4 regions of the Paenibacillus sp. J22R56 genome follow, and region 2 is predicted to be linked to each of the others. Evidence: riboswitches for the same ligand, from Rfam matches in the RefSeq annotation. Region 2 holds a riboswitch; each other region holds the start of a gene.

Region 1 (7,844 bases), on a different contig from region 2:
CCTAGAAGAGAGTGCAGCTTGCGCCAGTAGTACGAATTTCCGTTCATTAATACTTCTCCTTTCCAGTACTCCATCACATTTTACTGTTGACAAACCATTCTACATTTTACCCCCGGTACTTACGTCCGTCAACAAAAGTCGACACCAGGTGTGAAAAGATTCACTCCACGTCATTGTGAAGACTTTCCTCTAAAGCTACCCCTTTAATCCTACTCCTTTTGGACTTATAATGGAATTGCATATTTATTATAATTTATTATAACAATTTCGCATAAGCGACCGGAGTGACGATAATGATCGAAGAATTCAATATGTTCGCAGCAATTGTTGAACATTCCAGCATGAATAAAGCGGCAGCCCTTCTAAATTTGTCTCAGCCAGCCCTATCTCGCAAAATTGCCAAACTGGAGGAGGAGATTGGAGCCAAGCTGTTCGAGCGGGTTGGTAAACGGCTTGAACTGACACGAGTTGGTCAGTTGACGTACGAATATGCAGTGAACCTGCGCAGGCTGCATCGCCGTTATATGGATTCCGTTTCCGAATATACGGCTGCAGGGCGGACTTCCATTACTATTGGGGCCAGTCTTACAACCCTTCAGACTACATTACCCGATTTCATTAAGACGCTAAACGCCAGTCATCCGGAATTTGACATCAAAGCGGTAACCGGCAAAACACATGAGATCGTTAGTCTAGTCCGGGACAATAAAGCAGATATCGCGATCATCGCTTCGATGATTGAGGATTCCCAGCTTCATTGTGTTCCACTATTCGATGATCACTTGCTGCTCGTCATTCCAACTAGTGTTTCCATTACCAGTCAGGAGCTTACAATTGAAGATTTGAACGGACTACCCATGATTCTATTCTCCAAAGGAACGTGGTACCGCAGGCTGACAGACGAAGTATTCGCCAAATACCATCTTCAGCCTGATGTCCGTATGGAGATTGACTCCTTCGAAGCAATTGTCCGTCTTCTTCATACTTGCCGCGCGGCTACTCTGCTCCCGCAATCTTATATGCGCAAGCAACTGCTAGCCGACAACGAACTCATCGTCGTCCCTATCCGTGAGCTAGAAGAAACCAAGCGAACAACTTGCCTGATCCACAACGACCCTTCCGATCTCCACCCTGCTGTCCGCAGGTGGATTGCTGAGCTCGGCCAGTAATCTGGTTTTGCTTCTTTGTCTTGTCCTTCTCTCTTCCCCGCAGGGGAGGACAGTGTTGTCCGCGCTTTTTAGCGCGCCCTTCACTGTCCTTCTTTACATTCCCGCGCAGGGGGGATGGAGGGACGGGGCATGGTTGGGTGCGGGGCTCGGTGGGTAAGGGGTATCTCTGAAGGAGCGGAGCGTTCGCCTTTGTCCTTCCTTTGCTACACCTATGTAAACCAATTCAGAGCAAAGGAAGGACAACAGCGGCCGTAAGAGATCCCCCGTCCCACCAGAGCCATCCCGCCCCATTCATCCCCGTCCATCCCATCCCCAGCGACCAGCGACAGTCGGAATAAAAAAGGACAGAGAACGCTAACTGCGCCCACTATCCTTATCATCACCTGATAATCGTTTCTTCAAACTGTTCAATCTGCTCGTTTGTCCCGATGACAACCATCACGTCTTTTTCAGTCACAACATCCGTCGCTGTAGGAGCTATTATAATACCGGTAGGCTTATTAATCGCAACGATGCTGCAGCCGAATCTGGCACGCAGATTCAAATCATTCAGAGATTTGTTATTCAGGCAATTCGGAACCGAAAGCTCAGCAATTGTATATTCCTTCGACAGCTCGATATAATCAAGCAGATTTGGACTTACAAGCTGATGAGCCACCCGGATACCCATGTCCCGCTCCGGATAAACGACGCGGTCGACTCCGATTTTCTCGAGTACACGTCCATGCAGCTCACTCATCGCTTTGGCGACAACCCGCTTCACGCCAAGATCCTTCAGTAAAATAGTCGTCAGAATACTGGCCTGAATATCATCGCCAATCGCGACAACCCCGCAGTCAAAATTACGAACGCCTAATGATCGTAAAGTTTCCTCATCCGTGCAATCCGCAGACACCGTATAAGTCAGCACATTGCTCATTTCTTGGACAGCTTCCTCATCCCGGTCGATTCCGAGCACCTCATAGCCTAATTTGATAAGCTCTCTTCCGAGACTGGAGCCAAATCGCCCAAGCCCTACGATCACAAACTGATTGTTTTTCATTCTTTCTTTCTATTCCCCTATCCAATCGTAATTTTGCCTTCCGGATACCTGTACAGCTCTTTCTCTGATTTTGGTCCAAGCGCATACGCAAGCGTAAGCGGTCCAAGCCTGCCTGCGAACATAGTTAACGCGATAACTATCTTGCCGAAATCCGTCAGCTCCGGAGTAATGCCGACCGTTAAGCCGACCGTACCAAAGGCTGATGTTGTCTCAAATAAAATTTTTAGAAACTGCTGATCTTCTGTTGTCGACAGCAGCATCGTAACAAAGATAACCAGCGTGAGCGACAGCATTGTAATCGTCAGTGCCTTAAAGATCCGGTCCTTACCAAGCCGATAATGGAACAAAACAATATCTTCCCGGCCTCGGATCATAGCAATAACCGCACCAATCATCGTCGTAAAGGTAGTCGTCTTAATCCCGCCCCCGGTTGATCCAGGAGAGGCACCGATAAACATCAGAATAATGGTGAAGAAAACTGTAGCCTGCCGCAGCTGTGTATAGTCTAAAGTATTAGCCCCTGCCGTTCTTGGCGTAACCGATTGAAAGAAGGAAGCCAGTATTTTACCTCCCCAATCCAATGAACCAAGCGTCTTGCTATTCGAAAATTCAAAGATAAAGATAACGATAGCGCCAACAGCAATTAGAGTCCCGGTCATGGATAGAACAACTTTACTATGAAGGGAGAGCCGCTTGTTTTTACGGTACTCCAGTAAATCTGCCATAACGACAAAACCAAGTCCGCCCAAAATAATAAGCAGCATCGACACCAGATTAACGAGCGGATCACTTGCGTACATCGTCAAACTGCGGAAGTTGCCGAATATATCAAAGCCTGCATTGTTAAAGAATGAGATCGCATGGAAAAAGCCAAACCAAACGGCTTTGCCAAACGGCATATCGAAGGCAAAGCGAATCGCGAACAGGATGGCGCCAACAAGCTCAATTGTAAGAGAATAAATAATGACCCTGCGGATTAATCTAACAATGCCTTCCATACTTGTCTGATTCATCGCTTCCTGCAAAATCAACCGTTCCTTGAGTGAAATCCGCTTGCGCAGTACAAGTGCAATAAGCGTGGCCATTGTCATAAAACCAAGACCGCCGATCTGAATTAAGGAAAGTATAATTACTTTGCCGATGGTAGAGAAGTATGTACCTGTATCTACCACTATTAAGCCGGTTACACATGTCGCCGAGGTTGCTGTGAATAGTGCATCAATAAAAGGAAGTCTCGAACCGTCACTTGAGGCAAACGGCATCGTGAGCAGAAAGGCACCTATCACAATAATGGCGGCAAAGCCAAATACAAGAATTCGCGGCGGCGGCCATTTCAATATATTGAAATAATGGGACATGTGTCACTCCTTTATATCGGACATTTCCAAAATTGGGCATAAAAAAAAGCACGGGAACCCCAATGCTATATGAGTCCTGTTCCACCCAGCCTACGAGGTTAGCTGACGGATTCGGGCCTGGAAAGGCAGCCCTATTCAAGCAAAATGCTCAAAATTCACCCCATGCTGACGGATTGCTCCGGCCAGCGTTTTGGTTCCCCCGTTTTCATGACGAAATTCGGCTGTTGCTATTCAATTAATATGACGTTATCGATTATACGCCCAAATGACAGATGCGATCAAAATGGGCTTAGGCGATAATTAAGCGGTATTCGTTCAAAAACGGTCAATCACATGGAGCAAATGGTCACTTGCTGGCTGCAAGTCCTTATTTCACAGCTTACCGTTAGCATCCTCTCCTTTCGCCTCTATTGGATAATTCAGGCTAATAATGATAAGGTTACATTAGATAAGTATCGTCTGAATTCGAAATGGAGGTTATGTATGATCCCTACCATCGCTCCCCATGAATGGAGACGTTTCCTGTGGGCTGCTGTTGCAGGTGCAATTATTTTTATCTTTACACAAATTGGCCCAATTGCTGGCGACCAGCTATTCTCCAACTCAACAACCCCAAAGGTCATTTCTAAAAGTGAAGCAGCCCAGACAGCAGAAGCCTTCGTCAATAAGCAATTTCATGAAGCTGCTGTATCGTCCCATACGATTTATCAAACCGATAGTTTGGCAAACGGTTATTTTTCTAAAGAAGACTTACTTAAGACGTATGAGGACCATTATGACACCAAGTTCCCGACGGATACCTTCCAGGTTAATCTTGATCTTGAAGACGGCAGCAACGCCATTGTATACGTTCATATGACAAGCGGCAGTGTTACAGGTTGGCATTGGCTTGGTGCCTCTCCAACTGATAATGGAAAGATTCTGCAGACAGCTGCGAAAGCTTTTGCCATTACCAAAGGCTTCCGTTCAGAAGAACTAAAGAGCTTGTACATCAATGATGACGGCGATGTTGTCCTGCATCCAACAGGATATAAGCTTGGAGATGCAACGCTCGAGCTTATTATCGGTGTAGGCTTGATTGATGATAAAGCGGTTATTACAAGATATAAGCCAGCTTTCCAGGCTCCTGCTAACTACATAACGTATGTAGATGGTCAGAAAGACATTGGCAGTATTTTATCCATCGTCAGTCTGGCCTATATGTGCTTTATATCACTGGTTCTTTCTATTATTTATGCGATTCTGTACCGCCGGCACACTACATTTAAAAGAGGCGTTTTTATCAGCTTTGTGTTCATCGTGTTCTATATTTATAACAATTTGAACGTGCTGGACGGCATTATGGCTTCCTTGGGAGAACAGATCCGCTCAGACGCAGAGATGAATGCGACTATCATCATTACTGTCGTCCTGCTTATTCCAGTAGGACTAGCCGTTTATTTCGCACTCGTTGCCGGTGACGGAATGTGGCGGTCGCAAAAACGTCCATTATGGCCAGGCTTCCGCGAGCGGGGTTATGGGGACCATGTATGGCGCAGCGTAGGACTATCCTATCTCTTTGCGTCTGTCATATTGGGTTGTCAGGCTATTATTATGATTGCAATGGAGTTTCTTGCCGGATCATGGGCGACCAGCGATGCTACTCAATCGCCATTTAATACGAATATGCTGTGGCTCATGCCAATGATGGCTTGGTGTGCGGCGATCTCCGAAGAAGCGATATTCCGGTTGTTCGGGATTGCCTTATTTAAGAAGTGGTTCAAAAACACATTTGTGGCCACCCTTATTCCTACAACCATGTGGGCGCTTGGTCATGTCGGCTACCCGATCTTCCCGTTCTATACTCGGATCGTAGAGCTCGTTATTCTAGGAACGGTATTTTGCTTGATCTTCCTCAAATATGGCTTTATTACAGCCGTTTTCACTCATGCTATACTGGACAGCTTGCTTATGAGCTTCGAGCTCATTGGTGTAGGAGGAGCTGTAAATATTACAGCTGCTTTGATCTATATGGTTCTTCCGGTCATTGTCGCCTGGACTATAAGGTTCTGGCATAACCGTAGACACATACGAGCCTGACCTCGTAAAGAAGCTAAAAAGGGATGTATCCTTCAACGATACATCCCTTTTGCTGTCCGAAAAGCCTATTTAATAGAAAGGGTAACGTTTGTCCAAGAGCAATTCTATTCACATTAATATACTCTATTAAAACCATTATGGAGGTGATAGGATTGTCAACAAAAATCAGCGGTTACAGCGGTAATAAACAAAGCTCGAGTCAGAAATGCAATGACAATGGCAAAAAATCGAGCGGCAGTAAACACAAATCATCTGGTAAAAAGAAATCAAGCGGTAACAAGCACAAATCTTCCGGCAAGAAGAATTGCTGCTTTGAACACAAATCCTCAAACAAATGTTGTGAACACAAATCGAATAGCTGCAAGTGTGGTCACAAATCATCCGGCTGCTCTGATAATTCAGCGATTCCAAGCAACCGAGGAGACAAATCAAGCGGAAAGAGCAACTCTGAGCATGCGCACAGTATCCTTTGCAAGCTGTCGCTCGGACAAGTTATTCATCGTGTGACACTGGATAACGGTAAGGATCTTGACAGGGTAAAATGGGCAGGCTTCCAAAACGGAAATGCTACATTCTCTGCAGTGAGCTACAAAACGCCTTATATTGTCTATGTTCCACTTAACAAAATTACAAGCATCGCTCTGTAATGAGATGGTCAAGGGACTATTTCATCCGTTTGTCCACTCCTGTACAAGAGTAACTCTAGCAACCTTCATATACTCTAGTATTACGTTCATGAGGAGTGATAGAATTGCCTAATAACCAAAGCTCAGGTGGTAATCAAAGCCCTGGTGGCAACCAAAGTCCTGGCAACCAAAGTCCTGGAAACCAAAGCCCTGGTAATCAAAGCCCTGGCAACCAAAGCCCTGGCAACCAAAGCCCTGGCAACCAAAGCCCTGGCAACCAAAGCCCTGGTAACCAAAGCCCTGGTAACCAAAGCCCTGGTAACCAAAGCCCTGGCGGTAATCAAAGTCCTGGCGGTAGAAGTGCAGGCGCTAACAAAGCTGCAGCTAAGAAAGCAGGAGGCGACAAAGGCGGTAAAGGCAAATCTGGGGGCAATAAAGCTGGAGCAGATAAAGCTGCAGGCGGTAAATCCGGAGGCGACAAGGGCGGTAAAGGCAAATCTGGGGGCAATAAAGCTGGAGCGGATAAGGCTGAAGGCGGTAAATCCGGAGGCGACAAAGGCGGTAAAGGCAAATCTGGGGGCAATAAAGCTGGAGCAGATAAAGCTGCAGGCGGTAAATCCGGAGGCGACAAAGGCGGTAAAGGCAAGTCCGGGGGCAATAAAGCTGGAGCGGATAAAGCTGCAGGCGGTAAATCCGGAGGCGACAAAGGCGGTAAAGGCAAGTCCGGGGGCAATAAAGCTGGAGCGGATAAAGCTGAAGGTAGTAAATCTGTTGGCGGTAAAGGCGGTAACAGTAAATCCGGTGGCAAAGGCAATAAAAACGGCAAAGGTAAATAAGTAAAAAAGAAAAGGAAATGTAGGGTACCCTACATTTCCTTTTCTGCTAATATCGCAAAAGAATTGAGGTTACCCTACATTTCTTTTCCTGCTAATATGAAAAAGAAATGAGGTTACCCTACATTTCCTTTTCTTTTTCGCTCTCATTTAAAGCTTCGAGTATTTGTGAAGCCAGCTTTTCGCCGATCGATAGCGGTTTGAAGTCTTCAATCGTGGCTTCCTTAATTTTTTTGATTGAACCAAAATGCTTAAGCAGAAGCTTACGCCGTTTCTCTCCAATACCTGGAATCGAATCCAGTTTGGAAGCGATCATCGATTTTCCACGTTGTTCACGGTGGAAGGAGATCGCGAATCGGTGAACCTCATCTTGAATCCGCTGGAGCAGATAAAACTCCTGGCTGTCCCGCGGCAAAGGCACCACTTCTGGCGGATCGCCGGTCATCAGCTGAGCTGTCTTATGCTTCGCATCCTTAACTAGACCACATACCGGAATATCTAGTCCGAGCTCATTTTGCAAGATATCAAGAGCCGCTGATATTTGCCCCTTCCCTCCGTCGACTACAATCAAATCTGGAGGCGTCAATTGATCTTTAAGTACTCGCTCATACCGACGACGGACAACTTCACGCATAGTCTCGTAATCGTCTGCCCCAACAACAGTCTTCACTTTATATTTACGGTATTCCTTCTTATCCGGCTTGCCGTCAGTAAAGACGACCATCGCCGAGACCGGA
Region 2 (7,844 bases):
CTTGCCTGCGCTGCTTCCTGCCTTCGGCAGACAGCGGCGGCCAAACCTGCGATACGATTGGCGTTATTGCACCGGTTGTTGATATTGTCGCCTCCTACCAAGCGGTAGAGGCGCTTAAATATTTGGTTGAAGCGGACAAAGCAAGACGAAACAGTCTTGTTACGTTTGATCTGTGGAGCAATTACTACTATGAGATGAAGCTGGGTGAAGCGGCAAAAGAATGCCCTTGCTGTCAGCTCAAGGAATACCCGGCGCTGCAAATGACTGAGACGGATCAGACAGTCTCGTTATGTGGACGCAGTACGGTTCAGATCAGTGGACATGGGTCTATTAATCTGGAGCAATGGCATAAACGGCTGGAGCCTGCTGCGGTAAAGGTAGAGCTTAACGCGTATTTGCTGAAAGCCGAGCTGCCGGAAGGCGAACGGCTTGTCCTATTCCCAGATGGCAGGGTTCTTGTGCAGGGGACAGAGGATATTGTACGTGCCAAGACGTTGTATGCCCGGTATATCGGCTATTAAGAAAACCATTCATTAACACATAAGAGGGAGATGAGAGCAGGATGAAGGAGTTTCGTCTGTATGCGATCACGGGAGAACAGTTCCACCCAGGCCGAGAAATGCTGGAAGTGATGGAAGAAGCGATTAAGGGCGGTGTAGACATCGTTCAATTGCGGGACAAAGACAGCAGCCCTGAAGTAGTGCTAAATAAAGCAAAAGCGCTGCGTGAGCTGACCCGAAAATACGGTGTGACCTTTATCGTGAATGATTATATCGACATTGCGCTGGAAGTAGACGCAGACGGTGTTCATCTCGGACAGGATGATGTATCGCTTGTGGAAGCAAGACGCCGTGTTGGTAATAAAATCATCGGAATTTCCACGCATGCGATTGAGGAAGCGCTGCTTGCAGAGGAGCAAGGCGCCGACTATATCGGCGTTGGTCCAGTATTCCCAACGAAGACGAAGGTGGACGTTGTTGATCCAGTGACAGTTGCTTATGTGAAACAGGTTACGGAGCGGGTTAATATCCCATATGTTGCGATTGGCGGTATTAAGCTCAGCAATGTGGATGAGGTTATTGCAGCAGGAGCTACCCGTATTTGTGCGGTCAGTGAGATCGTCGGAAGCTCTGATGTCGCAGGTACCTGTCAGGCCTTCCTCCGCAAGCTGGAAGGAGCGGGGCAATCTCATGCAGCTGATCATTAATGGTGAGGCCAAAGAACTGGAAGCACGTACGATTCAGGATGTTGTTGTCCATTTTGGCTTAGAAGGGCGGCCGCTAGTCGTGGAAGCAGACGGCGAGATTATTGCGAAGGAACAGTGGCCGGACATCGAGGTTCGACCGCTGATGAAGATCGAGCTGGTTCATTTTGTTGGGGGAGGCTGAGCAGATGAAGAAGGATGTATGGCATATTGGAGGACATGAGCTGACCTCGCGGTTTTTTATCGGGACGGGATTATTCCCAAGCCCCTATGTGCAAAAGGAAGCAATCCGGGAGTCCGGGGCAGAAGTATTAACCTTCGCCATTCGCAGGATTAACCTCGCATCAACGGAGGATGATTCGATCCTGCAGCACGTGGAAGGTGAATCGTTCCAATACCTGCCGAACACGTCGGGAGCCAGCACAGCAGAGGAAGCGGTGCGGATCGCAAGACTAGCTCGTGCTTCAGGACTTAGCGATTGGATTAAGGTAGAGATCAGCGCGAATGAGCGCACGCTGCTGCCGGATCCGCTTGAGACACTGAAGGCAACAGAAATTCTGGTAAAAGAAGGATTTACGGTTCTCCCTTATACGTCGGATGATCCGATTCTGTGCAAAAGGCTGGAGGAAGCCGGAGCAGCAGCGGTTATGCCTGGCGCCGCCCCTATTGGTACAGGTCTTGGGATTCTGAACCCTTATAATATTGGCCTTATCGTAGAAGAAGCGAAGGTGCCGATTATCGTGGATGCAGGTCTTGGATCGGTCAGCGATGTCGCGCAGGCGATGGAGCTTGGTGTCTCTGGCGTATTAATGAATACGCCGGTAGCGAAGGCGAAGGACCCTGTTGGCATGGCACGGGCGATGAGACTCGCCATTGAAGCAGGCCGTCTGTCGTATTTGTCTGGACGGATATCGAAGAAGCGTTACGCCTCTGCAAGCAGCGGGCATGAACAGTTTATTGTGAAATAGTCATATCATCGTGGATTAATAAATAGAAAGCTGGTTTAACCATGGGAGAAACAATTGTCATTATGGGCGGAGGCGTTGTTGGTCTCTCCTGCGCTTTTGAGCTGCAGAAGCGGGGGCATCAAGTGACAGTAGTGGAGATTGGCCGCTGCGGCGGGCAAGCCTCCGGTGCTGCTGCCGGGATGCTGGCGCCTTACTCGGAAAATGTAGAAGGGCCGGACGACTTTTTCCATCTGTGCAAGGAAAGCTTACGGCTGTACCCGGCTTGGCGGGATGAGGTTCGCCGCATATCCGGTCGAGCCTTTGAATACACCGAATCGGGCAGCCTTTATATTGCCTACCATGAAGCTGATCGCCTGGCTCTAGAAGGGCGGCGTCTCTGGCAGAATGAGCATGCTTCAAGTGGTATTGTGCTGGAGGGGGATGCGTTGTTCCGTCAGGAGCCTATGTTGTCGCGCGAAGTAAAAGCAGCCCTATATACACCAGAGGAAAGCCATGTGTATGCGCCGGATTATGTTCTGGCACTTGAGCATGCATGCCGATTAATCGGTGTTCAGATCTTTGAGCAGCTAGGTAAGGTGACTGTTGCCGAATGGCGTAACGATATCGTTGTTGTCTCGCAGGATGGACAAAGCTTCACTGGCGATCGGCTCGTTGTATGCAACGGCGCGTGGGCGCAGGAACTGGAAGAGGCATTTGATATACGCATTCCGGTATACCCGATCCGTGGACAGATCTGTGCGTATGAGGCGGAAGTGAAGCCGGTGCAGCATATGGTGTTCTGCAATCAGGGATACCTCGTTGCCAAGGAGAACGGTACACTTGTCTGCGGTGCATCCGAGGATGTAGCGGGGTTTGATACAAGTGTAACGGAGCGTGGAATCGAGCGGCTGCGCAAATGGAATAAGCAGGCGTTCCCGTTCCTGGCGGAGCAGGAGCCATTCCATCGCTGGGCAGGCCTTCGGCCTTCCACGCAAGATGGTTTTCCGCTGCTCGGCCCTTTACAGCAATCTGCCGGCCGTGTCGTTATGGCGGCTGGCCATTATCGCAATGGTATTTTGCTTAGCCCGGTAACGGCACAGGTCGTTGCCGATTATATCGATGGCGGTAGTCCGTTATCGGCGTTTGCGCCTGAACGGTTCACTCATTAAATACAATAGAAAGGAGGTTAGAATTAAGATGTCGGAGTACATAAACGGGAAAGTGGCAAGAGCTTTGACGATTGCTGGTTCAGACAGCGGCGGCGGAGCCGGTATTCAGGCAGATTTGAAAACGTTCCAGGAGCTAGGCGTGTACGGCATGTCTGCCCTGACTGCAGTAACTGCGCAAAATACACTTGGTGTTCAAGGCGTATTCCCGCTTACAAAGGAAGCAGTAACGGCACAAATTCATTCCGTAGGCAGCGATATTGGTGTTGATGCGATGAAGACAGGAATGTTATTCAGCGCGGAGATCATCGAGGCGGTCGCAGAGGCGATTGTTTTCTTCGGTTGGACGAAGGTAGTGATTGATCCTGTGATGATTGCCAAAGGAGGAGCTTCACTGCTTCAAGCGGATGCGATCCGGGCGCTCACCCGCAAGCTGCTCCCGCTTACAATGATTATTACGCCTAACATTCCAGAAGCCGAGTATCTAACTGGGATGGGAATCCGCAATAAAGCAGATAAGGTAGAAGCAGCGAAGAAGCTTGTTGATTTTGGCGCCAAATATGTCCTTATCAAAGGCGGGCATGAAGCAGGAGCAGAAGCGGTTGATTTGTTGTTCGACGGCAGCAGCTTTAGCGAGTTGTCGGGCAAGCGAATCGAAACTGCGCGTACACATGGCACCGGCTGTACGTATTCGGCAGCTCTGACAGCAGGCCTCGCAGAGGGACTTGGAATAGAGGAAGCAGTACGTCAAGCAAAAGCGTACATTCAAGCAGCTATTGAGGATAGCATTGCTATCGGCAGTGGACATGGCCCGACCAACCACTGGGCTTACCGACGCAGAGGACTTGTCCCTCAATAGCATGTCTTGTCCTAATTCCGCTCTTTTGATCATAGATATGAGAAAGAGGAGCGTGAATAATGTGGAAGACAAGACGGTTAAGCGATATTACCGATTAAAGCAGAAGCAGAAAGAGATTGAGCAGGAATTATCTGAGCTGCGCGGTGAAATTGTGAAGCATTGTACCGAGCAGGAGCTCTCGGAACTTGAGATTGGAAGCTATAAAGTAAAGATTGTCTCACAGGAGCGCAAGGAATTCGACGAGACAAAGCTGTTCGCAGCTCTTCCGGATCCGGAAGTATGGCGGCTGCTCTCAAAGCCTGACTCCTCCAAAATCGCCGGTCTGATTAAGTTGAATGTTATTTCAGAAGATACAATCAAAGATACGTATTCCGTAAAGCACTTATCTCTTCTTCAGGTGGATAAAAAGTGAGTGAGCATAGCAGGGATCCCGTCCGCGAAATTTGGGCGGGATTTTTATTTACTTAATTATTGACAATATTAAGAATTGTGAGATAATTACAATAAGCTTAGTTCTCGGTACGCCGAGAAGCGGGGAAACCAATCTTTTGGGGCGAATCAGCCAGTCTTTGGCTGTAGGGAACCATCTATCCCGAGTCCGTCAGCTAACCTCGTCAGCTTGAGATGGGTCTTTTGCGAATAACATTGCGAATTATTAGACCCTTTAACAGGGTCTTTTTCTGTTTAAAGGCCCACATGCACACAGAGCATGCCTATGCTCTGTGCTGCTGGGGTCTTTTTTTATTTTTCATGGGGGTGGGATGGACTTCCCGGCAAGTAGGTGAGAAAGTCAACAAACCTTTTGGAGGGATGACGAATGGTACAACCAATGGCTGATAAAGGAAGATCGGCAGGGCTGTCAGAGGCGGAGAGAGAGCGGCTTAAGAAGCATTTTCGCGTCAATGATTACTACTTAAACTTGATTGACTGGGATGATCCGAAGGATCCGATCCGTAAGCACCTGATTGCAACAGCCGGGGAAGCTCACGGAGAGACCTTGGAGGACACTAGTGGCTGTAAGCATGTCTACCATTCGATGGCGTTGCTTTCCGTCTCCCATGCTGCAGAAGGACTTGCCTATATTGCAGAACATACCGAAATCCATAAAGTTGTACTGACTGGTGGAGACAGCCTCTTATTAGCTACATCTAAGCTGCGCCGAATTATTGAACAGCTGCGGGAAATGGATCATGTAGGTACGATCCGACTGGACTCTAGAATCCCGATCTTTAACCCGATGCGGATCTATGAGGATTCCGAGCTGTTAGATATGCTTCATAAGTTCTCAAGTCCAGAGAAACGGATTTATATCATGACTTCCATTAATCATCCGCGCGAAATAACGTTAGAAGCGAAGAAAGCCTTTAATGCGCTGCATCAGGCAGGAGCTATAGTCGTCAATCAAACCCCTATTGTTAAAGGCGTCAATAATGACCCGCTTGTACTAGGCAAGCTGATCGATCAATTGTCCAGAGCCGGGATTACGCCTTATTCCTTTATCGTTAACCGTCCTCATACCGCATACGCTGATTCCGTTTTGTCTCTGAAGAGCATTTTTTCTATTGTAGAGCAAGCAAAAGTACTGACCGCAGAGCTTGGCCAGCGCATCAGATTGTTAATGGCGCATACCTTTGGCAAGATTGAGCTTCTAGATATTGAAAGCGGCAAAGCCTATGTAAAATATCATCATTATAAAGAAGATGGCAATGGACGTTTCATGATGCTCGACTGTCCCCCAGAGGCTGCTTGGATTGATGATTTGACCGATCATGATGACCATACGGTATATATATCGCAGGAACAACTTCCTAAAGTGAATAAAGGATGTTCTTGAATTGAAGTAGAAGTAGTTAGGGATAGTAACTCACATCCCGGGAGGCTTCTATTTAATGAGAGAGTACAGTCAAGAACTAGTCAGTGCTTTACAGGCTCAGCAGGAAGAAGTAAGTTTGAACGGAACATCGGTTATTGTAAAAGGTAATCCGGAAGAGACAAGAGCAGGTTACTTGGATCCGTATGAGCTTAAACTGATCAGGCAGTGGATGGATGTCAGCCAGCAACAGGACCCACCTGCCGCGCCGCCTACACCGGAACAGCAGCTTCAGCTCATTCGAGATTCAATGGGTTTTCCGAATCGGAACTTGAATACGGTCGAGATATACACGGGTTATGAACGGATACAGCTTGGCGATAATGAGGTTGGCCTTTGGCGGTATTATCCGCGTAAATCGATGCGCAAGCCGAACAAACCCTGTCTCATTTATATTCACGGCGGCGGATGGATCGGCGGAACGGTATTTGCGGTTGAGAATCCATGCCGGCTGATTGCAGAACTGGCGGATGCTGTCGTCTTTAATATTGATTATTCGCTGGCACCGGAGCATAAATTCCCGAACGGTTTTAATGATTGCTTTAACGCCGTTCAATATATTTACGAGCATGCGGAAGAGTATGGCATAGACCGGAACCGGATCGCGGTTGGCGGCGATAGTGCTGGTGGCAACTTAACTGCAGCAGCAGCGCTCAAAGACCGGGATCTAGGCACTCGTATGATTGCCCAGCAAGTGTTGATCTATCCATGTGTCACCTTCCTTAATGATGTGAAAGGTTATCGCTGGGAGCTGTCGCAATTCGAGATGTCGGAAGAGCAAAGGGCGATGATTGATCCGATGCTTGGCATCGGACGACCTACGAAGGCTGATCCTGAAGGGAAAAAAGCATGGGAGCTTTATCTGCCAACCGAGGAGGACGTCCATAATCCCTATGTCAGTCCGCTTCTAGGGGACAGCAAGGGATTGCCGCGTACGCTTTGCATAGGAGCAGAATTTGATGGTTTGCGAATTCAGTCGGAAGTTTACAGCAAGCAGCTTGCTGAAGCGGGTGTTCCGGTTAAGACGATTCGTTACAAAGGCTGCACCCATGCGTTCATCGATCGCTTAGGCTTTGTACCGCAAGCCGAAGATCTGTGTATCGAGATTGCCGAAGCTTTAAAAGCATTATAATAGAAGAGGCACGGCTTTAAGCCGTAAGTGAGCCCGCTCTCTAATTATGGAGAGTGGGCTTAATTGTGAGAAAATATGAAAATTACGGATTATAGCATACGAACCACGAAGCAACAAGTAAGAAAATACTCATCAAAGCTCATATGATTCTCAGAAAGTGGGTGAACCTCATGAAACACCTAGTTTTCAGCATTCTTAACGCTTTCATTTACCGCTCGTTTCCAATTTTTGCGGGTACTATCCAGCTCTGAGCCTCTTTATAATTAGCCCTATCAACGAAGATAGGGAGTGAACAACAAATGAAATTTATGACAAAAATCGCGATGCTCTTGGTGGCTATCGCATTACCGGTAACAGCGCTGCTACATACGACGGCGGATGCCGCTTCGATGTCTGCAGATGCGAAGAGAGCAAAGGTTGTCCAAACCGCAATGAACTTGAAAGGTCATGTCAATTATGTAAGCTGGCAGAACCGTCAAGAGAAGAAAGCACCTTACGCAACAGATTGCTCCGGCTTTACTGCACTTGTATATAAACTTGCTAACGTTGGCGTTACTCTTGTAAACCGTGATGATGATGATCAAGCTAAAGTAGGTACAAAAGTAGGCTACGGCAACTTCAAAAAAGGCGACCTGTTGTTCTTCTGGAACAGCGGTTCGAAAAACC
Region 3 (7,844 bases), on a different contig from region 2:
CAAATATGAACGATAAGGTCGAGCAGCTTAATACCAATGAATGGTGCAATGACGCCGCCAAGCCCGTATATAAGCAGGTTCTTGCTTAACAACTTGGATGCATTCATCGGTTTATAAGCAACCCCTCGCATCGCAAGCGGGATGAGGAGCGGAATAATGACCGCATTGAAGATAAGCGCCGAGAGGATCGCTGATGAAGGCGAGCCGAGTTTCATAATATTCAGGACATCCATCTGCGGGATCGCAATCATGAACATCGCAGGGATGATGGCAAAATATTTGGCGATATCATTCGCAATACTGAATGTTGTAAGAGCGCCGCGGGTCATTAGCAGCTGCTTGCCGATAGCCACAACCTCGATAATCTTCGACGGGTCGGAATCCAGATCGATCATATTCGCAGCTTCCTTCGCTGCGATTGTACCGCTGTTCATCGCAAGCCCAACATCGGCCTGGGCAAGAGCAGGGGCATCATTCGTCCCGTCTCCCGTCATCGCAACAAGACTGCCTGCAGCCTGCTCTCTTTTGATCAGCGCGATTTTATCCTCAGGGCGGCTCTCCGCCACAAAGTCATCCACGCCTGCTTCACGGGCAATCGTTGCTGCCGTCAGAGGATTATCGCCAGTACACATGATGGTCTTGATGCCCATCCGGCGGAGCTCAGCGAATCTCTCCTGCATGCCTGGTTTAACGGTATCCTTCAAATAAATAATACCTAGAATCCGGTTATCAACGGAAACAGCAAGTGGTGTTCCGCCAAGGACAGCAACAGCTTCACCGGTGGAATCGAGATCGGCTGGGATCGTACCCCCTAGAGACGATACCCATTTCTTAACGGCATCAACGGCGCCTTTACGTACTTTTCTTCCATCTGGCAAATCGGTACCGCTCATACGAGTTTCTGCTGTAAAAGGAATGAAGGAAGCCTGCTCAATCTGCTCTGTTGGGTAGGAGAGCTGCTTGGTCTTCATCAGCTCTAATACAGAGCGTCCTTCCGGCGTCTCGTCTTTGGCGGAGCTGAGTGCTGCCCACTCGCCAAGCTCTTGTACGGTTGATCCCTTAACAGGAAGGAAATCGCTGGCCATCCGGTTCCCGAATGTAATCGTACCGGTTTTATCCAGAATCATTGTGTTAATATCGCCGGCTGCTTCAACGGCTTTGCCTGACATCGCCAATACATTAAACTGCGTTACGCGATCCATACCGGCGATCCCGATGGCTGACAGCAGACCGCCAATCGTGGTCGGAATGAGACAGACGAGCAGGGCGATCAGCACGGGCACATCCAGCTCTACACCAACATATTTGGCGATAGGGGCCAGGGTAACGACAACGATCAAGAAGATAAGCGTAAGGCTTGTAAGCAGGGTGTTCAGAGCCAGTTCGTTTGGCGTCTTTTGCCGCTTTGCGCCTTCAACAAGTGAGATCATACGATCAATAAACGATTCGCCGGGATCACTCATAATGCGAACCTTGATCTGGTCGCTGACGACACGTGTACCGCCGGTAACGGAGCTGAAGTCACCGCCAGCTTCTTTAATAACAGGAGCCGATTCACCGGTAATGGCGGATTCATCAACAGAAGCAAGGCCTTCAATGACTTCGCCATCGCCCGGAATCATCTCGCCTTGTGAGACGATAACAATATCGCCTTTCCGAAGCTCGGTAGATACGACTTGTTTTACACTATTGCCGACCATTTTGTTAGCCGTAATGTCCTGTTTGCTCTTCTTAAGCGAATCGGCCTGCGCTTTACCGCGCCCTTCGGCCAATGCTTCTGCGAAATTCGCGAAGAGTACCGTGAATAACAGGATAAGAAACACCGTCAGATTGAAGCCTACCCGATCTTCTGTTCCGAAATAGCCGGGCAGCAATGTCATAAGCAGTACGACAAGTGTACCGACCTCAACGACGAACATGACGGGGTTTTTCATCATTGTTAGTGGATTTAATTTGATAAAGCTGTCCTTGACCGCACGGCTTAAAATAGCGGAGTCCAGCATAGATTTACGTTTCGTAGTCACCTTTTACTCACCTCATCCTTATCCGTTAGCGAAGCGTCAGATACTCTGCAATTGGTCCAAGAACAACGGCAGGCAGGAACGTCAGCGCTCCAATAATTAATACGGTTCCTACAAGAATCCCTGTAAACAGCACGTTATCTGTCCGGAATGTACCCGATGTCTCTGGCACAGGCTGCTTACGGACCAGTGAACCGGCTACGGCAAGCATGGCAATCATCGAGATATATCGTCCAAACAGCATGACCAGTCCGGTTGTAATATTCCAGAAAGGTGTATTATCGGCTAATCCCTCAAAGCCGGAGCCGTTATTTGCTGCTGATGAGGTGTACTCATACAGCACCTGTGAGATGCCGTGGAAGCCTGCGTTGCTAATTGAGCCTTGGCCTAGGTCGGTAAGGAAAGCGATAGCGGTCGGCACCAGGATAATAAAGGGATGGGCGAGTATGGCGATCGCGATGAGCTTCATCTCACGCGGCTCGATTTTCCGTCCAAGAAACTCCGGCGTACGTCCAACCATAAGTCCGGCGATAAATACTCCGAGTATGGCGTACATCAGCATGTTAATGAGACCAACACCCTTACCGCCAAACACGACGTTAAGCATCATCTCGGCAAGCGGTACGAGTCCGCCAATTGGTGTCAGCGTATCGTGCATGTTGTTTACCGTACCGGTTGTCGCTGCTGTTGTGACTGCTGTAAACAGAGCGGATTGTGCGATACCAAAGCGTACCTCTTTACCTTCCATACTGCCTTGTGAGGCATCCACACCAAGATTGTTCAGTGCTGGATTGCCATGCAGCTCAGCGGTATAGACCGTTGCCAGAAAGACAAGGAACAAGGTCATCATCGCGGAAAATATAACCCAGCCCTGCTTACGGTTTTTCGCGAATCGTCCGAATACATAAGGCAGCGATGCAGGAAGCGCCCACATCGATAAAATTTCGATGACATTCGTCAGTGGGTTTGGATTCTCGAATGGATGAGCCGAGTTGACTCCGAAGAAACCGCCGCCGTTGGTACCTAAATGCTTGATTGATTCTAGGGATGCCACAGGTCCGATCGCGATATTTTGCGTGGCTCCTTCTAGTGTTGTTGCGGTTATGTTCGGATCAAACGTCTGTGGCACATGCAAAGCCACCAGTACCAGCGTGACAAGCACAGCCAGCGGCAGAAAGATCCGGGTATGCGACTTCACGAAATCCTCGAAGAAGTTACCGATTGTTGTGCCTTTGCTCGTCAGACCACGGATAAATGCAATCGCAACCGAGAAGCCTGTAGCCGCTGATGTGAACATCATCATCATAATGACGGCCATTTGAGAGAAGTAAGAAAGCCCGGTCTCCCCGCTGTAATGCTGCAAGTTCGTATTCGTGATGAAGCTGATGACGGTATTAAAGGACAAGGTCTGTTCCATACCGCCGATGTTATTCGGATTGCCAGGGAGCCCGCCTTGAAAGCGCAGGATCACATAGCTGATGGCAACTAATACGATATTGGTTAGAAGAAAGCTAAGCGCGTATTTTTTCCAGGTCATGCCTGCTCGCGATTTTAAGCCGATCACGCTGTAAATGATTCGTTCAGACCACCCGAATACTCGGTCGGTTCGGTTTGGCTCATTCGAGTAGACGTGATAAACGTACGAGCCAAGTGGCTTGACGAGCAGAACAAGCACGCCAATCACAATAAGAAGCTGTAAAATATCCATATTGACCTCCCGCGATCGTTTAAGGGACTAAAATTTTTCTGGATTAATGAGGGCGTACACTAAATAGAGAAAGATAAGTAAGGCCAGACAGAGTGTGATTATCATCGTTTCTCCTCCTCCTGAATGGAGCGGTCACACCATTGCATAAATCCGGCGAAGAGTACGAATACAGCTGCCAGAAGCAGCACCATATAGATATCCTGCATAAATCTACTCTCCTTATTAAGAATTGGTACACAAATGGCTTATTTTAGCCAATTGAGCAATTATTGCTTCGTAAGCATGGAATTTTTAAACGTTTTGGCTGTTTGCCATGAAATCATTTGATATGAGAAAAGAAGTCTCACCACTGCTGGAATGAACCACATAATTCGCACCCATTCCTTTATAGATCAGTCGCGGGTTTGTGCTGTCGGTAATGACACAGATCGATTTCGACGTCCAGCTTCGGCAGATCTGAATGTAGCGGCAGCAAAGGTTCAAGCTTCTCTCGAATAAGAAAATCCGACCAATCGGAAGCTCCGGCACTCGCCATGTGGCTTCATCATTTGTGCTAATGACAATGATCGTAGTCACATCAAGTGCGAGCATTCTCTCATATTCGGCCTTATTATTTACCATCGTTGCAAATGGGATTCTCCGATGTTGCAATTGTTTAATAAAGTCCTCGCCCTGTACATTTGGTGCAGATACGAGAATATAATCGTTCATCCTATTTCTCTCCTCTTTTATTAGAGGAATCAACGACAAAAAAGCCACGGAAGAGGGACTCTTCACGTGGCTTATAAGCGCAGCAGAAAATAAACCGCACCTATGTTCACGATCATCGTTGCCTCTCTTGTTACGCTTACGAGGTTAGCTGACGGATTCGGGCGTAAGAGTCGCCCTACGCCATAAAGCTCGCTTGAGCCGTTCTGGCGATTCACCCCGTGGATGCTAGCTGCTTGAGCATGCCATCCGATTGGTTCCCCCGTTCCCCTGTGAAGGAGATTAAGCGATAAAGACATTTTCAAATATAATTAGAAAAAGACCGCAGAGGAAAGTCCCCCGCGGCCCCATAAGGTCACAAGAACACATCATCCTCTCTACCTGGAAAATGCCTCCGCAGCTTTAAGCTTGCTGTGCCGTGGCTGACATTTTCTTCGCTTACGAGGTTAGCTGACGGATTCGGACGGTGAGAGTCGCCCTACCAGGTCCAGCTGTGAGCAGCCTTTCCCGGATTCACCCCTGATAAGCAAGACACACCAGCTCTCACACCGATGCAATAGCGCCTATCGTTTGGTTCCCCCGTTTCCCATGACGGAAACTCAGCGAATAAAGCATACATTTCATTTGCTGAATCGTATGTTACGCCTGACTAAGGTTAATGTAAATGAAACATAGAGGCGGCATATTGTCTAATTCTCACAATGAGATTGGTTAGAGCGTTTACATCGCAGACGAACTCTAGAATGCTCTTTATCAGTCTCTGTATCTCTTGATTGCGATAAATGTGCACCGAAACTTTGCTTGAAAATGAATGAAGAAGGGAGAAAAGGTGGTTCCAGCATTTTTCAAAGGGTCCAGTCCAGGTAAGGATATTCCTCTCAAGCACGATGTACGAGGTTAAGGTCCCTTAGGGACTCTAACTAGCGCGATGAGTGGTTAAACGACGAGGTTAAGGTCCCTTGAGGACCTTAATGCAGCGGATGGAGCGTCAAACGGGGGAAAACTAGCTGGATTTTGAAGAGTTAAGGTCCCTAAGGGGCCTTAACTGATGTTCGATAACTGAATAAAGTAGACTTAAGATCCATTGGGGACCTTATCACGGCGAATGAAGCGATAAAGTGAGGGGAACTAGCCGGTTTGCGGCAGCAATAAGACCCTCGCAGGGTCTTATTCGAAGGTTCTGCTGGAGATAAATAGTAATAAGACCCTCCGGGGGTCTTATTCGAATAGTGCTGTTGCGGGCTTCTGTCAATTGGCGGGAATCGCCCCTTGTTTTCGTCCGACAATTTTGGGACAATAGGAGTCAGTATGCGGTTTAGGCCGCGTTTGTGAAAAGAGGATAAATAATGAGTACACCTTCCATATATGGATTTACATTAGAGCAATTAATCGCATGGCTGGGCGAGCACGGACATAAAAAATCCCGGGCCTCGCTGGTATGGGACTATCTATACCGGAAGCGGGTTACGAGTTTTGCTGATATGACGGAGCTCCATTCGGACTGCGTGAAGCTGCTCGAGGAGAACTTCGCGATTCAGACACTCGCTGAGCATACGAAGCAGGTGTCGAAGGACGGTACCGTGAAGCTGCTGCTTAAGCTCGATGACGGCAACTTAATTGAGACGGTCATGATGCGGCATAAATTCGGCTTATCTGTCTGTGTGACGACGCAGGTTGGCTGCAACATCGGCTGCAGCTTCTGCGCGAGCGGCTTGCTTAAGAAGAGCCGAGATCTGACAAGCGGTGAGATTACGGAACAGATTATGAAGATTCAGCTTCATCTTGATGAAGCAGGTCAAGGCGAGAAGGTCAGCCACATCGTTGTGATGGGTATCGGCGAACCGTTTGATAACTTCACACACCTTAATAACTTCCTGACAACAGTGAAGGATCACAAAGGTCTTGCGATTGGCCCGCGCCATATTACCGTATCGACCAGCGGACTCGCGGATAAAATCAGAGAGTTTGCTGATAAGGACCAAGGCGTCAATCTTGCCGTATCGCTGCATGCACCAAATAATGAGCTGCGTACGCGGATCATGAAGATTAACAAGGCCATTCCAATCGAGAAGCTGATGCAGGCGATTGATTATTACCTCGAGAAGACGAACCGCCGGATTACGCTTGAATATATTTTGCTGAAGGATGTTAACGATCATCGTGAGCATGCACTTGAGCTTGCCGAGCTGGTGGGTGACCGCCGCCGTTCGCTCGTGAATGTGAACCTGATTCCTTACAATCCGGTTGATGAGCACAGCCAATACCAGCGCAGTGAGAACGACTCCATCAAAGGCTTCTACGACACGCTCAAGAAGCAAGGGGTTAGCGTTAGCGTCCGTCTGGAGCATGGCGCCGATATCGATGCGGCTTGCGGCCAGCTGCGTAGTAAGCAGATGAACAAGGAAAAAGTCGGATAACGCAGCTATAAAAGAAGCCATGATCAGAGGATCATGGCTTTTTGCTTCAAATATAAGAAAGTATAAATTTACTCTATACTACGCTTATATTTCACCCGCGAAACGATGCTGCTCCTCTTAAAAGAATTTCAACATGCTCTTTGTGGCAATTCTTACTTCGAAAGCATAGACCTAAGGACGGTGCAGCCGTTTACGCTTAGGAACAGTGCGGGTCTTATGACCAATACAGGCTGCTATGCAGAACTGCGCGGCATAATAGGTCGTCATAATGATCACATCGGAGCTCGCAACCTCCGAGATGAACTTATTCCAGGCTAGTACGGAGTCCGAGGCCATAAACAGCAATGCGCCAGCTATCGCCCATTTGTTGCCGGACATTATGGCCGACCAGCTCATTAAGGAAATTGCTGTTACATAAACAAGGACAGGTCCTTTCAGACCGCCATCTCCTGATTTAGTGAGCGCATCAAGTAACTCATAACCCATATAAACGGCATATGCTCCAATAGGTACGATAGCGGTAAGCCGCCATACGGAGAATTGCCATTGCCCGAAGAAGCCGCTCAAATAAAACAAATGTCCGATCAAGAAGGCTGACAGCCCAACAATGAAATTGTCGAGAGTGACATCGCCGATGACGCAGAAGATTAGGCCGATGAGCAGGATGTGCTGAAACCGCTTACCATTATCGCCAGGCTGCAAGTAGGCATAAACGATGATAAGGAGCATCGGTATACTTTTGAAAATTAGCTTGACGGCATGCGGTTCTGAAGGAATGATAAAAATGTAAAGCAAGCCCATAAGCAAAATGAGTGCTGGCATTATTTTATTCAATTGTCATCGCTCCTTTTGTCCTACTATAGCACAGATAAATTCCTTTTATTAGTACATAGTCTTCTATCGAAAAGGCGGGGTTTAGGATGAATGGATTACAAGTATTTGAAAAGCAGCAGGCCTATTATCGTACGGGTGCAACCCGGAGCTTGGAGT
Region 4 (7,844 bases), on a different contig from region 2:
CGCTGAATCGCTCCGGCTTCAGCTTGTTATTCTTGAGAAGTACATCCATGAACCGGATCGCTCGTGAAGAGCTGAGATCCCAGTTGGACTTGAAGGACTGCGTCCGAATCGGCTGATTATCAGTGTGGCCCGATACAATAATCTCATAGCCGATATAAGGCTCGAGCATCTTGGAGATGGCCGCTGCGAGCTCAATCGAATCCGATTTGAGGGCATCGCTGCCAGATGCAAATAACGCATTATCGCTGATGGTAATCATCAGTTGTGATTGATTCAGCTTTGTCTCCAGATCGGAGGAAAGGCCGTTTTTCTTAATATATTGATCGAGCTGCTTCTTCAGCTTTTCCAGGTCTTCCTGCTCTTTCTTCATCAGCTCTTGAAGATTCGATTCACTGTCATTTTCTTTACTCTCTGTATTGGTCTTCTTCGCATCATCAATTTTCTGCTGGGGCTGCTCTCCCGACTTAATAATCGCCGGGTTGTCCAGAATGCCGGCTCCTGAATTAAAGGCCGCGCTGAAGGCCTCGCTCATTTGCTCGAATTTTCTGGCGTCCGTGGAGCTGGCCGCATACAATACGATAAATAGCGCAAGGAGTAGTGTTAGTAAATCGGCATATGGGATAAGCCATGACTCGTCGATATGTTCTTCATGGTCGTCGTGCTTACGCTTTTTCACCAGCGCCAGCCTCCTTCTCCCTCATTGCCGCCCGTTCCGTTGGGGTGAGGAATACAGACAGCTTCTGATTAATCGCAATTGTTGATACGCCGGATTGGATGGACAGCAGACCTTCAACCATCATCAAGCGAAGCTGAACTTCTTTCTTGGATAGACGTTTCAATTTGTTCGCGATTGGATGCCAGAGCACATAACCGGTGAAGATACCAAGCAGAGTTGCGATAAAGGCACCTGCAATGGAATGAGCGAGAGTCTCCATGTCATCCATATGTCCAAGTGCACCAATCAGACCAACTACGGCACCTAGTACACCAAGTGTAGGAGCGTACGTACCAGCTTGCGTGAAGATCAACGCGCCAGCTTTGTGACGGTCTTCCGTTGCGGAGATATCTTCAAGCAGAACATCGCGGACAAAGTCCTGATCGTTGCCGTCAATAATCATACGCATGCCGTTACGGAGGAAAGTATCCTCAATATCGTCGACCCTTGCTTCCAAAGCAAGAAGACCTTCACGGCGTGTGATGGATGCCCATTCCATAAAGTTCTCGATGAGCTGCTCGCGCGGCATTAGCTGCTGCTCTTTAATAACAATTTTGAATAGTTTTCCAACCTTGGACAGCTCCGACATCGGGAAGGCAATCATAATAGCGGCAATGGTCCCGAGGACGATAATCATATAAGCGGCGGGATTTAACAGATTGCTTAGAGCGGCACCCTTCAGCGTCATGCCGACCAGTACCGCAACAAGTCCTAATACTATACCGATAATTGTAGAATTCTTCATCATGCACCCCGTCCAGTACGTTTTCGACAAATCTCTAGTTCTTATATCGACAAGTTATCGTATGGAAATTAGACTTTCAGAAATGATTTAAGAGAGAAGGCGTTAATTTTCGTTAAAATGCGGTAAAATGAATGTATAGCAGATAAATTTGGTAAAGGTGGTTAACAGCAATGGGCGTTAGGCACGCAAGGGAATATGCAGATATATTGAAAGAGCTGACGGAAGCCGTCGGCGAAGTGGAAGGCAGCTATACCTTTTTCGAGATGGAAGAAGAAGAGTGGGCCGCACTTGGTGATGATGACCGTCATGAAGTAATGGAGGCGCTTGCGGACGATGTGTTCTTCGGTCTTGGAGAACAGCCGATGATCGAGGTTGGCAAAGGATCAATTACGTACCATCCGAAGCATCATGTCATTGAAGTGTCCCAAGGAGATAACGTGACGCGCATGATTCGTTTGACATAAAGGTAGTAAAGGGAGAGCGTGAGCGTGACGAACGACTGCTTATCAAATACGACGATACCGCAGACATTAGAGCTCGAGGGCGAGCAGCTGTCTGCCTTCTATCAGCCGATCATCGCGCTTGATACGAGAAAAGTAGTTGGCTATGAGGTGCTTGGAAGAGCCTGCAAGGATGATGCTGTCCGCAGCTTGGGTCCGTTTTTTTGTGATCCAACGATTCCGTTAGAGGATCATATTGCAGTGGACCGCATTTTACGCGAGCAGGCTTTCCAGAAAATCGCGGCAACGGACCAGCCTCCAATGCTGTTTATTAATTTAAAGCCAAACTGGATGCATCACGGTATGCAATCCGGGGAGCTCTATACCCTCTCTCTGCTCGACAAATACCAGATCGACCCGAGCAGAGTTGTCATTGAGATTACCGAAGAAAGCTTTAATGGCGAGATGGAGGAGCTGCGCGAGGTTATTGATATGTACCGTGCTAAGGGCTGTCTTATCGCAATTGATGATGTAGGCAGCGGCTTTAGCGGCATAGATCGGATTGCGCTCATTCAACCGAATATCCTGAAAATCGACATGCATATGCTGAAACGAAGTGCGAACCACGACGGTTATCTTGGTACATTGCGCTCCTTCTCGGCGCTCGCTGATCAGCTTGGCGCATCGCTGCTTGCGGAAGGTGTCGAGACTAGGCAGGATCTGGCGAGAGCGATGCAGGCAGGTGTCCGGTATGTTCAGGGCTTTTTGTTTGCAAAGGCAGAGCCGGATTTCGAGCAGCCGTTTCGGTTTGCTTCTTTATTAGAAGAAGAGCTGGAGGCACATCGGCAGCTGCAGCTCTATTCGGAGAATTATTGGCGGTATTTGTCGGACAGGCTGGCAGGCAGGGTTGACCGGATTGGTCATCTGGAGGAGCTGGAAGAAGAAGATAACGAATGGATCGTCAGACTACTGCAGGAGCTGGACAGTAACTGTATCCGTGTCTACCTGTGCCGAGATGACGGCATTCAAATTTCGTCCAACTATTCCAGAAGGCCAGTTGATGGAAGCTGGCGGCGGGAGGATGAATATTGCGGAGCGAACTGGAGCTGGCGCCCGTATTTTGTTCCCAATGTGGTACAGCTTAGCGAGAAACGTCGTTCTATGGTATCACGAGCCTATACCGACCTCGATTCGAGAGCATGGATCAGAACCGTATCGGTATTGGCTAAACCCGGCATTATTTTATTTGTGGATATGAAAGATCCTGAGCCTGACTATTATCGCTTATAGGGATATTAAGGGGAGGACTGGTACACCATACAATGGAACTCTGCTGGTCCTTCCGGCGTCTGTCTTACATAAGTATCGTCAACAATGAAACCTGCTCGTTCATAGGTTCTAATCGCTCGAACATTCCAGGTTAGCACCTCAAGATCAATACTGTTCTTGGGAGCTCTATGAATGGCTTCAGTGGTAATCAATCGGGTGAAGTCCGTTCCTATACCTCTGCCACATAGGGCAGGGTGCAATCCAAGCCCGAGGCGTGTTACACCAACAATGGGGAAAAATTGTGCAAAACCAATGAGCTCCTGTCTGCGATTCAAGACGGCAGCATATTGCATGCGCCGCAGGACTGGATCGCCGAATTCGATTTCGTCCTGCTGCATGATGTCCCAGGAAGGCCAGTGGTATAGGTCATACGGCGATTCGTATTGCCATTCACAGATTTGTTTGGCATGCTCCATTTCCATTGGCTGGATAGTCATGTCCACCAAGGATCGTTTATAATAAAGCTCATCGGAAAAATTAGTCATTTGTATACCCTCAACATGAATCAATAAGTTTTTTTCCATTATAACATTCACTTATCGACTTCATTCGGATTTGGCTGAAGGATATCTAAGGAGAACTTTTACGATGCGCAAATTAATAGCACTTGGCTGTTTGTCTTATCTCGTCATTGGATTAGCTCATGTCGTGGGCGGCTCGGTCATGGAGCAGATGCTCGATAAGTACGACTTGTCTTATGATGACGGCGGGCAATGGATGATGAATCAGTTTCTTGGTTTTTTGGTGGGTGTCTTGCTCTCTCCATTTATTACGTCAAAGGTTGGCAAAAGAGGGGGAGTACTCCTCTCATTAGGGCTTCTGACCCTTGGTGAAGCAGCCTACAGTCTGACTCCCGATTCGTGGGGGCTGATGCTGTTTATCGCCTTGTTCGCAGGCTTTGGATTTGGGATGACGGAATCCGTTATCGGAGCAATGGTCATTGAATTGGCAGAGGAGAACGGGAAAGCTAATGCGATGACCCAGCTGGAAACGTTCTTTGGTATCGGAGCCTTCTTAATGCCGACCATGGCAAGTATATTGATCAAATATGATATTTGGCAGGTATCCTTCCCAATTCTATCTGCTCTTGCCGGCATAACCTTTATCTTATGGATGACGCTATCATTTGGATCGATAGATGACAAGATTGGTTATCATGGCAGAGCCAACAAGGAACATGTAGAGCGGGAAACCAGTGCACCGCGAACAAAAGGATGGTTTGGTTATAAGAGAGCAGCCCTTCCGTTCTTGCTGCTTTCTGCGTTGTTCTTCGTCATCTATGTTGGGGTGGAGATGAGCTTTTCCAACTATCTGCCGTCTATTATGATTGAGCGGTCCGGCATGACAGAGGCGAGCGCGCCTTCCACGTTAAGCCTATTCTGGGGCACGATGATTCTTGGCCGACTATTCGCTGGACGTCTGGCAGATCGTGTCGGCTACTTCCGATACCTGTTTGTCGCCATTGCAGGAGCCTGTATTATCATTCTTGCGATGGGAGCGGTCGGCCAGTTAAGCGGCATGCTGGTCCTTGTCGGATTAAGTGGATTGTTCTTCTCCGGTGTATTCGGCATTGCACTTGTATTTGCGAATGGACTTATTCCAGGCATGACAGAGCGGACGACCAGCCTGCTTGTTGCTTGCGGCGGGATAGGCGGTGCGATCTTCCCGAAATTGACGGGATGGATGATGGACAGCTATGGTGCAGACCGTACGGTCTGGATTCTCGGAGCGTTTATTATAGCGATGTTTGTCGTCTTGCTTGCGATGCTGGCGTTAGGCAGGCGGCAGGCGACGGCAGTGTCCTAACAACCTAATCCGAATAGCAACAAACAAACAATAAAGCCGCAAGCGGTTTGTCCAGTTGGACAAGCAGCATGCGGCTTTATTGTAGGAATTTTGCCTGCCGCTTCAATTGAAGCGGGCCCGCTCAATTCTATTGTTCGTCGGCATATTTGGTGAAAGTAGTAGGGTCCATGACACGTCGAGCAGTCACATACCGATTTACATAATAGGAGTCGCTGAGATTGCTGATCGTAACGCCCTTGCTGGACGAAGCGTGAGCAAACTGGCCATCTCCTACATAAATGCCGACATGAGATACACCACGACCGTTCGTGTTGAAGAACACGAGATCTCCGGCGATCAGATCACTCTTGGCGATCTTCTTACCTGTTTGTGCTTGCGAAGCGGATGTACGAGGAAGATCAACGCCCATTTTCTCGAATACAAACGAAGAAAAACCAGAGCAGTCGAATCCTTTCGATGATGTTCCGCCTGCAACGTACGGCGTGCCAATTAAATCACTGACAATGCCGTCCATTTTGGAGTCTGCGAAAACGCTTCCAGCTTGGAAAGCCAGCATTAGCGCAAGCCCAAGAATAAGTGCAGTAACCTTTTTCAAAACGGTGAAACTCCTTCCAATGCCGACGAGGTTAGCTGTGGGGTTCGGTTGAAGGATCCCTATGACTTCTCAGGCGCCGATCTTCATAATCGGACGTCGAAGTCAATTCACCCAGAGGTGGTTCCCCCGTTTCCAGTACAAGGAATTTGGCAGTGTAAATTATGTACTTGGTAACTATTCGGTAATTTTCGCTTATCTCCTCCCCAATCTGGCAAATTCTAATAATTCTCATGGAACCTTTTGGCTAATCTAAGCGGAAAAATGGGGATCTTGCGGTTGGCCGCATCTTTATAGGACGCACAGACTAGCAGATTAGCACTATTCCGATTTACTAACTCTTTACTATGTGTTTTTTCTAGCAAATATGTTGATTTATTTGGAGAATGAAAGACAAGCCTTCCCGAAAAAACGCGAAAAACCCGCGCTACGACTAGGTCGCAGGGCGGGCTGCCTCTATAATTATGAGAAAATTTTAAACTTCTTTTGATCTCAAAATGTCGTATTGGGAGGCTAGAGTCCATACTTTCATCAAGGTACGGACAAGATGGTAACCCTGATGGACAATCAGGGCAATGAATCCGGCCCATACAAGAGAAAAGCTTGTGACAAACAATCCAATTCCCGAACCAATAGCCCACATTAAGAGTGATAAGCCGGCGAAAGGCAGCAGATGCTTGATCGCAACACCAAGCGATTGGAAAATGCCGCCGCCTTTCTCACTTGTAGCGCCAAATTGCATGGCGAGGAAGAGGAGATGGAGCAGGATACCCCAAATCAACCAGCCTCCCGCAGCGGGAAGCAGCTGCTGCAGGAGATCTCCGATTGAACGACTGTGAAGTAATGCATCCAGTCCCCTAGGTGCCAGCCACCATGCAGGAGCAAGGGCGAGTAACGTCTCGATCCAGTAAAGCAGCGTTACAGGCTTCCATGCTTTTCGAATGCCCTGAAGGAACTGTGTACCTCCGGATTCTGAGGCATGCTGCAGAGAGTATAACAGTCCTGCGTTAAACAAAGGGGAGAGGAGCATCCTTGCTGCGAATAAGCCGCCAAGCAGCCATAAGTATGGGGTAAGCAAATCCGTCTTCATGATCTGGAATTGAGCTTCACTCATAAATAGCTGAATCGCTGAATTCGCAGGGGAGTGATCCGGGAATCGCTGCAGCAGCGGCGAGACAACCGAATCGATAAACCGGTACAGGAAGAACCCCCACAGCAGCTGGTATAGGAACAGCAGTATGACAATATAGAAGTGCTTGATCGCGAGCCGCCAGCCTTGCATCATATGATTTTTCATTGCAAACCTCCTTAAAAGAATTGTGAAGCAATTCTACTTCGAAAGCATGCCTACCAGCCCAGTAATCCGAGCAGTCCCTGGATAACGTTAGAGGCGCCAAGACTCCAGCGCGTACGTGTAACTTCCGATAAGTCCGCCTTCAAATAATCGTTAATATGTTTGTTGTCGAGCACGTTTGTATGCTGTGGATCAATCGCCACCCATTCAAGCGGGGAGCTATGGACCACTTTGTATTGGATTTGAGAGTCTTCCGGATCCCAAGTCTTCGGAATGGTTGTGCCGTCCTTGAACTTCAGAACTACCGGAATCGGCCCGTTGTAGCCGCCATTACGCTGGATAAGCACCACTGATTCGTACATGGGCGCTCCATCCTGTTCAACGGGTCGTACATTAATAGATTCTACTGAAATGTCTGCCATCTGATTGTTGTAGACATATTGGTCGAAGTAATTGGTCCATTTCTGCTTCGTGACCATTTCGACAACCCGCTGGAAGTCAGCGCTTGAGGGATGCTTGAACTTAAACTTTTGGAAATAAGTGCGCATGATCTTCTGCATCATTTTTTCGCCAACCTGGTTCTCAATGCCGATAAGTACGAGCTTCGCCCGCATATACACATTCTCCGCATAGACGTTATTGCTCGGATAAGCCCAGGAAGGCTGCTTCAGAGGAGCGGGAGCGGTCATGTAGCTGGCTTCCAGAGGCAGATTCGCTTCAACACCATATTCGCTAGCCATCACTTTATCCTCTGCATAAGAAGTGAAGCCTTCATCGAGCCATGCTTCTTCGAATTCATTCGAGGCAACCATACCGTACCAATATTGATGACCAACCTCGTGAATGACCGTTCTCTCAAGGCTGTAGCCAGGATTACTCGTCTCTGCTGCGAAAGCAGTCACAAGCGTTGGATACTCCATCCC

What was found. Region 2 has a riboswitch for cyclic di-AMP ahead of AC0YNT_RS19980 (KamA family radical SAM protein). Riboswitches for the same ligand answer to the same signal wherever they lie in the genome.
Region 1: linked by a shared signal. The riboswitch ahead of AC0YNT_RS01985 (TrkH family potassium uptake protein) and the one ahead of AC0YNT_RS19980 (KamA family radical SAM protein) in region 2 are both predicted to bind cyclic di-AMP.
Region 3: linked by a shared signal. The riboswitch ahead of AC0YNT_RS09420 (hypothetical protein) and the one ahead of AC0YNT_RS19980 (KamA family radical SAM protein) in region 2 are both predicted to bind cyclic di-AMP.
Region 4: linked by a shared signal. The riboswitch ahead of AC0YNT_RS29715 (C40 family peptidase) and the one ahead of AC0YNT_RS19980 (KamA family radical SAM protein) in region 2 are both predicted to bind cyclic di-AMP.

Annotation. Positions count from the first base shown of each region.
Region 1 covers NZ_JBWDNV010000001.1:472,549-480,392, forward strand. The annotation lists gene AC0YNT_RS01970 (succinate dehydrogenase cytochrome b558 subunit) at 1-47, opposite strand, end outside; gene AC0YNT_RS01975 (LysR family transcriptional regulator) at 294-1,169, shown strand; gene AC0YNT_RS01980 (potassium channel family protein) at 1,549-2,211, opposite strand; gene AC0YNT_RS01985 (TrkH family potassium uptake protein) at 2,229-3,569, opposite strand; cyclic di-AMP (ydaO/yuaA leader) riboswitch at 3,642-3,802, opposite strand; gene AC0YNT_RS01990 (CPBP family intramembrane glutamic endopeptidase) at 4,053-5,648, shown strand; gene AC0YNT_RS01995 (hypothetical protein) at 5,801-6,295, shown strand; gene AC0YNT_RS02000 (hypothetical protein) at 6,400-7,110, shown strand; gene uvrC (excinuclease ABC subunit UvrC) at 7,229-7,844, opposite strand, start outside.
Region 2 covers NZ_JBWDNV010000008.1:203,087-210,930, reverse strand. The annotation lists gene AC0YNT_RS20015 (thiazole biosynthesis adenylyltransferase ThiF) at 1-521, shown strand, start outside; gene thiE (thiamine phosphate synthase) at 563-1,207, shown strand; gene thiS (sulfur carrier protein ThiS) at 1,191-1,388, shown strand; gene AC0YNT_RS20000 (thiazole synthase) at 1,393-2,172, shown strand; gene thiO (glycine oxidase ThiO) at 2,214-3,320, shown strand; gene thiD (bifunctional hydroxymethylpyrimidine kinase/phosphomethylpyrimidine kinase) at 3,349-4,176, shown strand; gene AC0YNT_RS19985 (hypothetical protein) at 4,238-4,588, shown strand; cyclic di-AMP (ydaO/yuaA leader) riboswitch at 4,673-4,809, shown strand; gene AC0YNT_RS19980 (KamA family radical SAM protein) at 4,994-6,010, shown strand; gene AC0YNT_RS19975 (alpha/beta hydrolase) at 6,066-7,178, shown strand; gene AC0YNT_RS19970 (C40 family peptidase) at 7,478-7,844, shown strand, end outside.
Region 3 covers NZ_JBWDNV010000003.1:319,811-327,654, forward strand. The annotation lists gene kdpB (potassium-transporting ATPase subunit KdpB) at 1-2,024, opposite strand, end outside; gene kdpA (potassium-transporting ATPase subunit KdpA) at 2,050-3,729, opposite strand; gene kdpF (K(+)-transporting ATPase subunit F) at 3,757-3,834, opposite strand; gene AC0YNT_RS09420 (hypothetical protein) at 4,021-4,440, opposite strand; cyclic di-AMP (ydaO/yuaA leader) riboswitch at 4,558-4,736, opposite strand; cyclic di-AMP (ydaO/yuaA leader) riboswitch at 4,859-5,052, opposite strand; gene rlmN (dual-specificity RNA methyltransferase RlmN) at 5,784-6,854, shown strand; gene AC0YNT_RS09430 (lysoplasmalogenase) at 7,026-7,688, opposite strand; gene AC0YNT_RS09435 (aldehyde dehydrogenase) at 7,775-7,844, shown strand, end outside.
Region 4 covers NZ_JBWDNV010000017.1:23,489-31,332, forward strand. The annotation lists gene motB (flagellar motor protein MotB) at 1-679, opposite strand, end outside; gene motA (flagellar motor stator protein MotA) at 663-1,460, opposite strand; gene AC0YNT_RS29695 (hypothetical protein) at 1,631-1,924, shown strand; gene AC0YNT_RS29700 (EAL domain-containing protein) at 1,949-3,190, shown strand; gene AC0YNT_RS29705 (GNAT family N-acetyltransferase) at 3,196-3,714, opposite strand; gene AC0YNT_RS29710 (MFS transporter) at 3,818-5,035, shown strand; gene AC0YNT_RS29715 (C40 family peptidase) at 5,163-5,630, opposite strand; cyclic di-AMP (ydaO/yuaA leader) riboswitch at 5,636-5,792, opposite strand; gene AC0YNT_RS29720 (hypothetical protein) at 6,103-6,924, opposite strand; gene AC0YNT_RS29725 (M1 family metallopeptidase) at 6,975-7,844, opposite strand, start outside.